4 regions of the Colwellia sp. MT41 genome follow, and region 3 is predicted to be linked to each of the others. Evidence: predicted binding sites of a transcription regulator. Region 3 holds the regulator's gene; each other region holds the start of a gene.
The links. The regulator LexA, encoded in region 3, represses DNA repair genes until DNA is damaged. The targets are predictions, from matches to a motif close to TACTGTATNNNNATACAGTA.
Positions count from the first base shown of each region.

Region 1 (3,218 bases), 1.7 Mb from region 3:
AAGAGTTATTTTCCGTTATCGAAGATGTGCCATACAATAATGGACAAGATCAGAACTTTATTGCAGGTTATAGGGCGTATGCCTTAGAGTATTTCAAAAAAATTAGTATGATTAAAGCAGTGCCGTTCATGAGAGATAATATAGATCGTGGAATGACATACGAAGATCAAGTTGTATTTCAACAGAACTTGCATGCGATGAAACTCGGATTTTTTAAAGGTATAGATGACTTTAAAACGTCTCTCGATATATTTACTGGGAGTTACAAATTACAACAGTTTGATGATTTTGAAAGTGTCGCAATATATTTTACAGGCGAGTTAAATTTAGTAGTTTCAGGGTGTTTTACTCCTGAATTTACGATAGAAGGTGAAGAAATTCAATCGCTCGATCTTGATGCTGTTTTTGTCGAAAACATTGCTATTAATACACTATCAACAGAGAACGGCTTTGCGATAGTTTTTTCATGGCCTAGTCAATTTACCAAGTGCGCAATATTTATAGATTCTCTTCTGAATATAGAGCATCAATTATTACCTAGTAGATTGGTGGAGCTTATATTTAGTTATATTGAGAATAGCTACTTCTCTATGGACTGGTTAAATGGTTTAGACAATGAAAAAAGGGTAACTATTGAATCTATGGCTAGAAAACCTGTACAGTATGGTGAATCTGTTGAATTTACTAATAATGAGTATACTAACTGGCAAGTCACAGGCGTTCAACGCAACTAACAAGTCACTTAAAAGCACAAATAACAGTTGGTTTTTTCTCCTTTGTCGATAATTTTAGCCAAGTATTTTACGCCAATTAGCAACGCTATAATCAATACAAAATCTAATCCGAAGCATTGTTTAGCGTTTAATCTCTAATGTCCTCTGTGTGGTATAAGTAGACCTAATTATCACATCTAAGCCTATTTATAGGTGATTACTCAGCTTATTAAATTAACTCTATATTCTAGGGTTATCTGTATCTTTATTTAATAAACGGCCCTGTTACAGAGTTTAATCACTCAGGACAAAATTCAGAAATAAACTGGAAGCCACAGTTCTTGCCTTTGTGCTTGCCTTTCAGAAAGATACTGGTAATATTTACAGTGTAGTGCGTTTGGCACCTTATTGAGATTGAGAAAATGACTTTTACCTTAGAGCAACAGCAGTTGCTATCGACTTGGTTGCCTGTACTGGCTTTTGTGGTGTTGGCCTTGCTATTAATACTGGTGCTAGTGCGGTTAGCAAAGCAAGAAAAACGTTTACAAGTGCATAATATTGAATTGTTTAGTCAGTTAGCAAAACAAACTGAGCAACAATTTTTGCAGCAGCTTAGCCAATTACAAGAAAAGCAGCAATTGCAGTTAGCTAATAGCTTTGAGCAGCAAATGGCTGATTTACGGATTAAATTATTGAGGCAATTTAATGAGCTGCAAGCGCAATTAAATCAAAATCAAAATCAGTCACTCGATCAACTTATTAAACATTTAAATGCCACGGCCTTTAGCAATAGGGAGGAGTTGTCGAAAACATTAGCGCAAAGCAGCGATCAAATGACCAAGCGTATTGATGCTTTAACGGACTCTACCGATAAACGTTTACAAGAGATCAGTGGTCAGGTCGAAAGGCGTCTGAGCGAAGGCTTTGAAAAAACCACTAAAACCTTTAGTGATATCTTACAGCGTTTGGCATTAATAGATGATGCTCAGAAGAAAATTACCGAGTTATCTACCAACGTGGTCAGCTTACAAGCCATACTTAATGATAAGCGCTCACGAGGGGCCTTTGGCGAAGTGCAATTAAATAGCCTGATCAGAAATGTGCTACCAGAGCAAAGCTTTAAACTGCAGCATACCTTATCAAACGGAAAAATAGCCGATTGTATACTGTTTTTACCTAAACCGACCGGTAATGTTGTAGTAGATTCAAAATTTCCCTTAGAAAATTACCGTAAAATGATGGACTTTGAAGCCCCTGAATCTGAGAGGAAATCAGCTATGCGTCAGTTCAAAATCGATATTAAAAAACATATTAATGATATTAGTGATAAGTACCTCATTGATAACGAAACTGCCGACGGCGCTATTATGTTTATTCCAGCGGAAGCTGTTTTTGCTGAGATCCATGGGCATCAAAGTGACTTAGTTGAATATGCTCATAGGAAACGTGTTTGGTTGGCATCACCCACCACCTTGATGGCGATATTAACAACCGCGCGCTCGGTCCTTAAAGATGAAGCGACTCGTCAGCAAATCCATATCATTCAGGCACATTTGTCTGACTTAGCACAAGACTTTAATCGCTTTAAAGGCCGTTTTGCTAACCTTGCCAAACATATAGACCAAGCGGCAACCGATGTTAAACAAATTCATACCTCGGCAGATAAAATATCAATACGTTTTGAGAAAATAGAGCAAGTGGACTTGACTGAGGAAGATGTGGCGTTACTGGATAAATAAAGTTGGTGGTGGCGGAGAGTAGCTTAACATCAAATGCCAACAGCCTCTTTACGGCTAAAAGGTTGTGCCCATTTAGTTGTTCAGCTATTAAGATGACAGGTCATTGATAAGGTCATTATGGTCTGCTGTTTTTATATCACGTCAGCAATCTTCAGAGCCTACGGGTGGTAAGCAGGCTCTGGTTAATTAGCGAGTTGTTTAACTAAGGGTTTTAAAAGGCCACATTAACAAAGACGACCAATAACAATGCTGGGCAAATAAAGCGTAAGTAAAAACCAAGCAGTCTTAATGATTTATCTTGCGCTAATGTTGCTATGTCGGTTAGTTGATTACCACGCTTCCACAACCATCCTATAACAATGAAATAAAACAGCGACATCAGTGGTTGCAGCACAGTAGTGAGTAATTGGATGACTAAAGCAAAGAGTTGCTCAAAAAAGGCAATAAGTAACATGCTGGCAACTAAAACTAATCCAGATACTAACCAGGTAGCATTTTTTCGTGTCATGGCTTTATCTTCAATTAAATAAGCCACAGGGACTTCTGTTGACGAAATGGTTGAGGTGAGGGCAGCAATTGAAAGCAGCGCAAAAAAAGCAAAAGAGACAATTAAACCGACAGTGCCCATGGAGCTAAACAGGGTTGGCAGAATGTTAAAAATAAGCTGACCTTCACCAATTAAATGACCGTCAATAAATACTTCTTGTCCTGCATGTTGGGCAACAAAAAGTGCTGGGATAATAAGTAAGCCGGCGATAAAAGCAAT
Region 1 is NZ_CP013145.1:2,854,284-2,857,501, reverse strand. It holds gene CMT41_RS12290 (YecA family protein) at 1-734, shown strand, start outside; gene CMT41_RS12285 (DNA recombination protein RmuC) at 1,136-2,452, shown strand; gene CMT41_RS12280 (sodium-dependent transporter) at 2,664-3,218, opposite strand, start outside.
Region 1: the regulator LexA is predicted to act here: its motif matches at 1,083-1,102, upstream of CMT41_RS12285 (DNA recombination protein RmuC).

Region 2 (3,218 bases), 2.1 Mb from region 3:
CCAAACTATTAAAGCGTGGAAAAGTCGTCCGCACCGTTAAGTTATCATCGCTATAAATACAAAAATGCCAGCATTACTTTATAGAGAGTAATCTGGCATTTTTAGGCATGATATTTTATAGATAAAAACAGCGCTACTCAACTGGCTCTTTGATAAGGCCAAAGTGTTGATAGGCTCTATCAGTAACAATACGCCCGCGTGGTGTGCGCTGTAAAAAACCTTGCTGAATTAAAAAAGGCTCGATCACATCTTCAATGGTTTCCCGCTCTTCACCAATGGCAGCCGCTACATTATCTAAACCAACCGGCCCACCCATAAACTTATCAATAATAGCGTGTAGTAGCTTTCTATCCATGATATCAAAGCCTTCACTGTCAACTTCGAGCATATCTAAGGCCGCCGCCGCAACGTCTTGGTTAACTATACCGTGAGATTTGACATCGGCATAATCACGTACTCGGCGTAATAAACGGTTAGCAATACGCGGTGTGCCACGCGAGCGGCGCGCCACTTCAAATGCCCCTTGCTCGTCTATGGTTAAATTCAAAAAGTGTGCCGAACGCCGAACAATAGTTGCTAAGTCGGTAACATTATAAAACTCTAGTCGCTGGACAATACCAAATCGATCACGTAATGGTGAGGTTAATGCCCCTGCCCTAGTTGTCGCACCTATCAGGGTAAATGCCGGTAAATCTAATTTAATTGAGCGAGCAGCTGGCCCTTCACCAATCATAATATCTAATTGGTAGTCTTCCATCGCTGGATACAGTATTTCTTCAACCACAGGGCTTAACCGGTGAATTTCATCAATAAATAGAATGTCATTTTCTTCTAGGTTAGTTAATAGCGCGGCTAAATCTCCGGCTTTTTCTAACACAGGTCCTGAGGTAGTACGTATATTCACGCCCATTTCATTGGCAACGATATTGGCTAAGGTGGTTTTACCTAAACCCGGCGGGCCAAAAATAAGCAAATGGTCTAAGGGCTCACCACGATTTTTAGCGGCCGGAATAAAGATTTCCATTTGTGCTTTGATATGCTGTTGACCGGTATAGTCTTTTAGCATTTTAGGGCGAATAGCGCGATCAACCCTTTCATCTTCTACCGATGCAATGGGTTCAATTAAGCGATCTGCTTCTATCATAAATTACCTAAGTTCTAAAGTGTATTAGCGCATCATTAAAATGCGCTAAAGCTAAAAGATTATCAATCTGCCGAGTAAATCATGCTGCTAGTCCTTGCTAGAAAGTACACATGGATTCCCGACTAACTGAGACATCATGGGTAGACATTACACCATTGACTTTAACGCATCGCGAATAATATCTTCACTAGACATGCCGCGATTATATACTGATTTAACCGCTTTATCCGCTTGTACTTGTTTATAACCAAGCGATAACAAGGCATTAATAGCATCCGTTTTATTATCGCTAATAAAGGTAGTCTCTTGGCTAAGATCAGCGGATAACTGCTCGGGTATAACACCATCCTTACTAACTAATTGCACCGGTTGTTGTGCCTGCCAATCTTTTAGACGGTCACGCATTTCAATGAGTAAACGTTCTGCTGTTTTTTTACCGACACCGGGGATTTTTACAATGGCGGCAATATCATCGTGACGAACACAAGCCACAAATTGATCCGCAGACATGTTAGACAATACCGCAAGCGCCAATTTTGGGCCAACACCATTAACTTTTATCAATAAACGAAATAATTTTCGCTCAACCTTATTGGTAAAACCATACAGTAATTGCGCATCTTCACGAACAACAAAATGAGTATAGATAGTCGCTGGTTGCTCAAGTTCAGGTAAGGCATAAATACTGGTCATTGGCATGGTGACTTCATAACCGACACCAGCACATTCAATTAATATTTCAGGGGAGTTTTTTTCGACAAGCGTGCCACGTAAACGACCAATCACAACAAGTACCAAGGACTATTATTAAGGAAATAAATAATACCACTATATATTTATACAGTAAAGCATTCGCTAAGTGATAAAACGCCTTGGCCTTATTTGGCAAAACTCTTATAAAATCATTTAGCGTAAACGTCCTCTCACTGTTTTACTGGCTTGGCCAGCTAATCTGGCAATAGTGGTATGAGTATGAGCATGACATATAGCCACCGCTAAGGCATCAGCCGCATCGGCTTGTGGCGTACCTGGCAGCTTTAACAGAGTTTTTACCATATGCTGTACTTGACTTTTATCTGCTGCACCCGTACCTACTACCGCTTGTTTAATTTGCCTGGCTGAATATTCACTAATGGTTAAACCGGTATTGGTTGCGGCAACGATGGCGGCACCCCGTGCTTGGCCAAGTTTCAGCGCGCCACCTGGGTTTACCCCCATAAAAACTTGTTCAATGGCAAACATGTCTGGTTTAAATTGAATAATTATCTCAGAGATACCGGCAAATATAGTTTGTAGCCGTGAAGCTAACTCATCGCCCTGGCTGAGCGCCTTAATGCAGCCACTGCCCAGATAAGTTAACTGTCGATTTTCTTGTTTGATAACGCCATAGCCGGTAAAACGTGAACCGGGATCAATGCCTAAAATAATTTTCATTCAATACCTTAAAATCAGTTATACCTGTTTCATTAAGTTTGTGCTCTTGTTGTGCATAGGGAAAATATATCAGGGCAAGGCGCTCGATTGAACAATAGCAGGCTATTGGGATTGAGAGCAACGCTGACATGACCTATTTTAACCAACACAAGTAAGCAATAATTTAACATGCCTATGTAGTTTACGCAGGAACTCTTTGTAAACGTCATCTTCGAAGTCTCTGATCGAAGATCCATTGCTCTTTATGCACTGGATCCCCGATTAAAACACCACGGGGATGACGATCCTTAGCCAAGTGCATAGGCATGTAATTTAATGAAATTGGTCTTATACCAAGCAGACTAATTTATTGCTCTGTTTGGTAATAAAGTGTGTAAACAAACTGCGTGTATAAAAAAAGCGTATTGACGGAAAACCCTCAATACGCTTTTTTCGTAACTACTAACCCTTTAATCGTCATCCTCGTGGTGTATTAATCGAGGATCCAGTTTTTATCAGGTAAGTAGCTAATTAATTAGTCATCTACTGTGTTGTTCTTCTCATTTAGAATTTGTATACCCAGCTCTTTTAGTTGCTCTGGATTTGCTTTACCTGGTGCATTGGTTAATGGACAAGCTGCGGTCGTGGTTTTAGGGAAAGC
Region 2 is NZ_CP013145.1:2,469,986-2,473,203, forward strand. It holds gene CMT41_RS10535 (DUF2062 domain-containing protein) at 1-40, shown strand, start outside; gene ruvB (Holliday junction branch migration DNA helicase RuvB) at 134-1,144, opposite strand; gene ruvA (Holliday junction branch migration protein RuvA) at 1,292-1,930, opposite strand; gene ruvC (crossover junction endodeoxyribonuclease RuvC) at 2,051-2,578, opposite strand; gene aspS (aspartate--tRNA ligase) at 3,093-3,218, opposite strand, start outside.
Region 2: the regulator LexA is predicted to act here: its motif matches at 1,971-1,990, upstream of ruvA (Holliday junction branch migration protein RuvA).

Region 3 (3,218 bases):
CCTTAATAGCAGTAGTTTCTTGTTGGTTTTGATACTGTTCGGGTGGGGTCGACAGGACAGAGTAATATTCGATATCTTGATCAAAATATTTGTAATGCCATTTCCATTGGGAGCCGGTTATTTGAATGGTAACATCAGAATTAGTGTTGTCTTCCATAGCGATTAAGGTGGTAGTTGCTGGTACTGCCATGGCGATTAGAATAACAATAGGTATTGCCGTCCATAATATTTCCACCTTGGTACTTTCATGAAAGTCAGCGGCTTTTGCCCCTTTAGACTTTCGATGAAAAGCCATGGACCAAAACATTGCACCAAAAACTATTACGCCAATTGCGGTACAAATCCAAAGTACCAGCATATGTAAATCATAGACATCTCTGCTAACGGCAGTAACCCCTTTTGTCAGGTTTAACTGCATTTCTGCCCAGGCTGAATTGGTAAATAGGCTGACCAACACTAGCCAAATTAGCTTATGTTTCCCCACACGGCATCTCCTCTTGGTAATCATAGAGAACAGATGTGCAGCAAAGTACTTCATAACCACTGAACTGAATATCTGTAGTTTTTATTATTATTAATAAACTAACAATATCTCGGTTTAGCCACGGTTTCGCGATGGTGAACGATTGATGGCGAATAAACAATACCCTTGGGTATTCCTCCCGAGATCAGGTTAATTATTGACGTGAAGAGTAATCTGGCATGGCACTATAAATTTAGTGTGACAGTATTAGCGCATTGACGTCTTTTTATTCTTTTTATGTTCGTTTTATATGCGTTACTGTTAATAGAATTACGCTAAAATTCGATCGAGGTCAAATATTTTATAGCTAAGTAATTATAAAAAAGTCATTCAATTCAATGGAGTAATAGCTCTAAAGCCTGTGTGAGCTATACTGGAAGTAGCTTTGTTAAAGATAAGAGGGGCATTAAAAAATAGTAGCTAGGGGGAAAATAAATTTATTAGCTTGAAGAAAAAAAAGCACCATAATTACTGCCAATGCTATTATTGGTAAGTGTAATTATGGCGCTTGTTATATTACGGATTAAGCACACTAGCTTGCCTAGGTTTTGTACATTTTACATCCAACTACCACTGCGGATGATACCAACGGCAATACCTTCAATATGAAACTCTTGCTTGCTTAGATCAACTTTAATGGGCGAAAACTCTGCATTTTCAGCATGTAAATAAACAATATTCCCTTCACGTTTATAACGTTTTACCGTGACCTCGTCTTCTACTCGGGCAACAATCACTTGGCCATTTTGTACATCAGTGGTTTGATGTACCGCCAGTAAATCACCATCTAAAATACCAATATCTTTCATGCTTTCGCCATTAACACGTAAGAGATAATCAGCGGCTGGGTGGAATACATTGCCATCCATTTTATAATGCTCTTCAATATGTTCTTGCGCCAAAATAGGTTCACCGGCAGCAACACGGCCAATAAGCGGTAAACCCTCGGGCTCTAAAAACTCTTCAACTAAGCGAATACCACGAGAAGTGCCGGCAAGCATTTCAATATAGCCTTTTTTTGCTAAGGCTTTTAAGTGCTCTTCAGCGGCATTTGCTGATTTAAAACCAAAAAATTTAGCAATTTCGGCTCGAGTTGGCGGCATGCCAGTGTCTTTGATTTTATCTTTGATTAAATCATAAATTTGCTTCTGGCGGTTAGTCAGCGGGCGTAATTCGGTTGTTGAATTTATCATAGCATTAGCCTGTAAATTTACACAGTATTACTGTTAGTATATACAGGATTATTTTAAAGGCAAGCATTTACTTTTAGTTGCATAATAATCATATTCTTACCGCTAATGCTGACATTTAATAACTGCGAATTTTCTGGAGAATTTTTTGCTTGTAACTTAACTAGATGACCAACAGGCACGGTGCAATCTTTACCTTCGGCGGTGTTAACCATCATGGTGTCAGTGAGGCTATAAGCAAACAGTAAGCTATCAGCTAGCAAGGCAAGGGTGACATTTTGTCGCTCACTATAGCAATTCACCTCAGCTGAAAATGCTGTTTGTTTAGTCATGATATTGAAGTCTTTTATGCCGCCATTAAGCAAAGAACCATGAGTTTTATTGGCGCCATCAAAACGGGCTATATCCAGTAATTGTATTAACTTATCTACATCGCCATTACGATGGTCTAGTGTCAAACCTGCACCTTCGATTAAGACTAAATTACGTTGATAACCAGAAAAATTTGAAAAGTCGCCGTCATTTACCACGCTGGCGATACTTAACCGCCAAGCAAAATCATCTAAATTACCACCATCGCTAATGGCTAATTCTGTGGTGTGACCTAAACCATTTTTCCAGGGGATTGTTTTGAATTCATTTGGCGAGATTAACGTTATCACTAGTATTACCTTAGGACTAATTGCTGTTGGGCAGTTATTTTATCTTATACCCGTCACCATTCAAAGTTCTCGATTTCAGTGGGAATTAATATGGCTTTAGGCAAGGCAAATAATTGAAGCATAGTCACTCTATGGTTTCATTATTTAACGCGGTATAAAGTCATGTTAAACCCATCGAAGAAGCGTTTGAGCAACATCACTTCATCGTTGCTGTGACTTATAATGACGCTGCATGGATGCAGCTTATTAGAGAATGCAGACGGTACAGGAAGTACCATATACGGATAATGCAGGAGCAATTATCCTGAGTATATTCTCCTGAACAACCATTATTTCATCACAGCGCCTTGAATTGAAATTGCTCAAGCACTCTGAAACATGCATCTTGAATGGTAACGGGTATATGCTCAGTTATTGGCAATATTTTATCATCTTGTTTTTATATTAGTATTTGCTTGCTAACATGTGCATGCCCACGTTAGAATCAGCTCACGTTTTGTTAGCCTCGCTAGCAAAACAATACTTGTCGGAGTGCCAAAGGCTGAGATCGCGTAAGCGGGATCCGTAAAACCTGATCAGATTAATATCTGCGTAGGAAACAAGAGAGAGTAATTTTCTTTCATACAAGCCTAGTGCTTACCATGTAGAACAAAGCTCTTTTTGCCTCATCTTTAGCTAAAAAACTCCGCCTTTTTTTATTTTATTAAAAATTTTAAAACAGGTGCGACCATGAGCGAGCAAAATAACGCTGCTGTAAAAGACAAAAAAAAACCAACTAGACGTGAAAAACGTGCAGCGGCTGAAGCATTTTTAAAAAATGTTTCCGACCAATCTTTTCCTAAT
Region 3 is NZ_CP013145.1:238,607-241,824, forward strand. It holds gene coxB (cytochrome c oxidase subunit II) at 1-418, opposite strand, end outside; gene lexA (transcriptional repressor LexA) at 1,081-1,716, opposite strand; gene CMT41_RS01045 (HutD/Ves family protein) at 1,770-2,375, opposite strand; TPP riboswitch at 2,893-2,990, shown strand; gene thiC (phosphomethylpyrimidine synthase ThiC) at 3,105-3,218, shown strand, end outside.

Region 4 (3,218 bases), 1.5 Mb from region 3:
CTTACTTGCTCATCGTTAGTTGGTGTTGACTTTGTTGTCATGGAAAAACCTCAATTTTATAACTATTGGTGACATTATGGGGGCTGTAAAAAAGGATTCAAGCGTGATTTAAGACATTTTATAAAAAAGTGAACTTTACAAGTGGATAAAATCCAGCGAAACTGCTCCTATACCTAGCAAACTAAGTAAATTATCGTTATGGCTCAACTCTATACAACTATTGGCCTTATTGGCAAACCAAATCATGATGGCGCAAGTGCCACAATAAAAACTTTGCATGACTATTTATTAGCGAATAACTATCAAGTGCTTGTTGAGCATTCGGTGGCACAATCACTCGATATAAAAAACATGACAACGGGTAAACTGACTGACATTGGCGAGCAAGCTGATCTGGCAATTGTTATCGGTGGTGATGGTTATATGCTTGGCGCAGCACGGGTACTGGCTTGTTATGACATTGGTGTTATTGGCGTGAACCGCGGTAATTTAGGCTTTCTAACCGATCTTTCACCGAATGAACTTATCGAACCTTTAGCACAAATATTAGCGGGTAAGTCTCGCAGTGAACAACGCTTTATCATTGAAGCTGAAGTGTATCGCCATGGAAAACTGAAAAGCTCTAATAGTGCCGTTAATGAAGCGGTACTTCATGCCGGGAAAGTTGCTAGCATGATCGAATTTGAAGTCTATATTGATGACGTTTTTATGTTTAGTCAGCGCTCTGACGGCCTCATTGTTTCAACACCTACCGGCTCAACCGCTTATTCTATGTCTGCTGGTGGACCGATTTTAACGCCTAATTTAAATGCACTGTCACTGGTGCCTATGTTTCCTCATACCCTAACAAGTCGCCCTATTGTTGTCGATGGTAATAGTGAAATCAAATTGATACTTGCCAATGATAACCATGAAAATTTACAAGTAAGTTGCGATGGCCATGTCATTTTATCGGTAATGCCCGGCGATGAAGTTATTATTAAAAAGAGTGAATGCAGTATTCGTTTAATTCACCCCCTTGATCACAACTATTTTAACGTTTTACGAAATAAATTAAGCTGGGGTAATAAGCTATATTAATCAGCATCATGCACTGGTAGAAAAGAATAACCTTATCAAAAAACAAGCAAACAGTTACAAATAAGCTTGAATAAAAACCAATAACTGTATAAATTAACAGGTACTGGTTTTTTATTCATGCTTATTAAGGTTAACTATGCTGCTGCAACTTAACATTCAAAATTTTGCCATTGTCCGTTCATTAGAAATTGATTGGCAAGCGGGTATGACGACAATTACCGGTGAAACGGGTGCGGGTAAATCAATTGCCATTGGTGCGCTGGGTTTATGTCTAGGCGACAGAGCAACAACAAATATTGTTAGGCCAAATTGCAAAAAAGCTGATTTAGCGGCAACGTTTGATATAAAGAAAAATAAAATGGCAAAAGCCTGGTTAAAAGTGCATGAGCTGGTGTCAGAACATGACAGTGAGTGCATACTTCGTCGTGTTATATCGGCTGAAGGGCGGTCAAGGTCTTATATTAATGGTAGCCAAGTACCGTTAGTTCAGTTAAAAGAGATTGGGCAACTATTAATTAATATCCATGGTCAACACGATCATCAACTCATTGTTAAAGCTAGCCAACAGTGCCGCTTACTCGATAATTATGCTAATCATCCAACACTACTTAGTGAAGTAAAACATTATTCACAGCAATGGCATAAACTCAATAAAGAATTAGAATCACTGCAACAAAGTAAACAGCAGCGGGAAGCTGAGCAGCAACTCATTCAATATCAAGTGACTGAACTCGATGAGTTCTCTTTACAGCCCGATGAGTTTACAACCTTAGAGCAAGACTATAAAAGACACAGTAATGCCCAAGACTTACTTGATACAACCCTAAGCTCATTACAACTGCTCTCTGAAAATGATAATTTTAATATTTTGGACGCGTTAAGAGAATGCAGTGAAAACATCAACTCAATAGCGCGGGTTGATAAGCAATTAAACGATGTCGCCACGATACTAAGCAATACCCTCATTCAATTAGATGAAGCAAATAACGATTTAACACACTATTACCAACAATTAGAATTAGATCCGCAAAGTTACGCCATCATCGAGGAACGATACTCCACGGCTTTGCAATTAGCCAAGAAACATCAACTTTCACCAGAAAATTTAGTTACTTTTCATAGCGAATTAAAACAACAACTGGCATCAATATCTGGTGATGAGACGCGAATTAATACTATTATTGAAGAGTTAGAACAGACTAAGCAGCATTATTATGACAGCGCAGAGGTATTATCAAGTTCAAGAATAAAATCAGCTAAAAGTCTCAGTAAGCGCATCAGCAAAAGCATGCAAGAATTGAATATGCCCCATGGACAATTCTATATTGCTATCGAAAGCAATAAGCAAGCTGGCAGTGGTAAAGAAGTCATCAATAGCAATGGCGCTGATATTATCAGTTTTAAAGTCAGTATTAACCCAGGTCAAGTACTTGAGGCTATGCACAAAGTTGCTTCAGGGGGAGAATTGTCACGTATCAGCCTAGCCATGCAGGTGATTTTAGCCGATAAAGTTATTACCCCAACACTCATATTTGATGAAGTAGATGTTGGTATTAGCGGGCCGACCGCCGCTATGGTCGGTAAAAAACTACAACAACTCTCTAAAAACACCCAAGTAATTTGTGTTACCCACTTGCCACAGGTTGCCTGTAAAGGCCACCAACAACTTTTTGTTAGTAAAATAACCGATGGTGAGTTGACAGAAACTCGGGTAAGTGAACTAAGTAAAGAAAATCGGGTCAAAGAAATTGCCCGTTTGTTAGCGGGTGATAAAATATCTCAGCACAGTTTAGCAAATGCGCAAGAGCTATTAGCAGGCTAATAGCTCTTGCATACTATCGACATAGCAACCATTGAACCCTACTAACAACTATTTTCTAGTAACCAGCAAGAAATCTAGCTAGTGTTTTTTTAACGGATGTAATAAATAGCTTTGCATCCATGCTGGGCTTGGGTATTATCCCTGCTCACACTTTTAGCCTGTTTTTTTTGAGCTACTTAAAGGTAAATAAATTTTATGTATTTTCGTGTTGCCATTATTATCACAGCCCTCACGTTATCTTCCTGCTCTAGTTGGGTATATCGCTATGATGTTCCACAAGGAAATTACCTTGAACAAAAGAGTATTGATAAATTAC
Region 4 is NZ_CP013145.1:3,118,674-3,121,891, forward strand. It holds gene grpE (nucleotide exchange factor GrpE) at 1-41, opposite strand, end outside; gene nadK (NAD(+) kinase) at 199-1,080, shown strand; gene recN (DNA repair protein RecN) at 1,217-2,902, shown strand; gene CMT41_RS13325 (outer membrane protein assembly factor BamE) at 3,098-3,218, shown strand, end outside.
Region 4: the regulator LexA is predicted to act here: its motif matches at 1,163-1,182, upstream of recN (DNA repair protein RecN).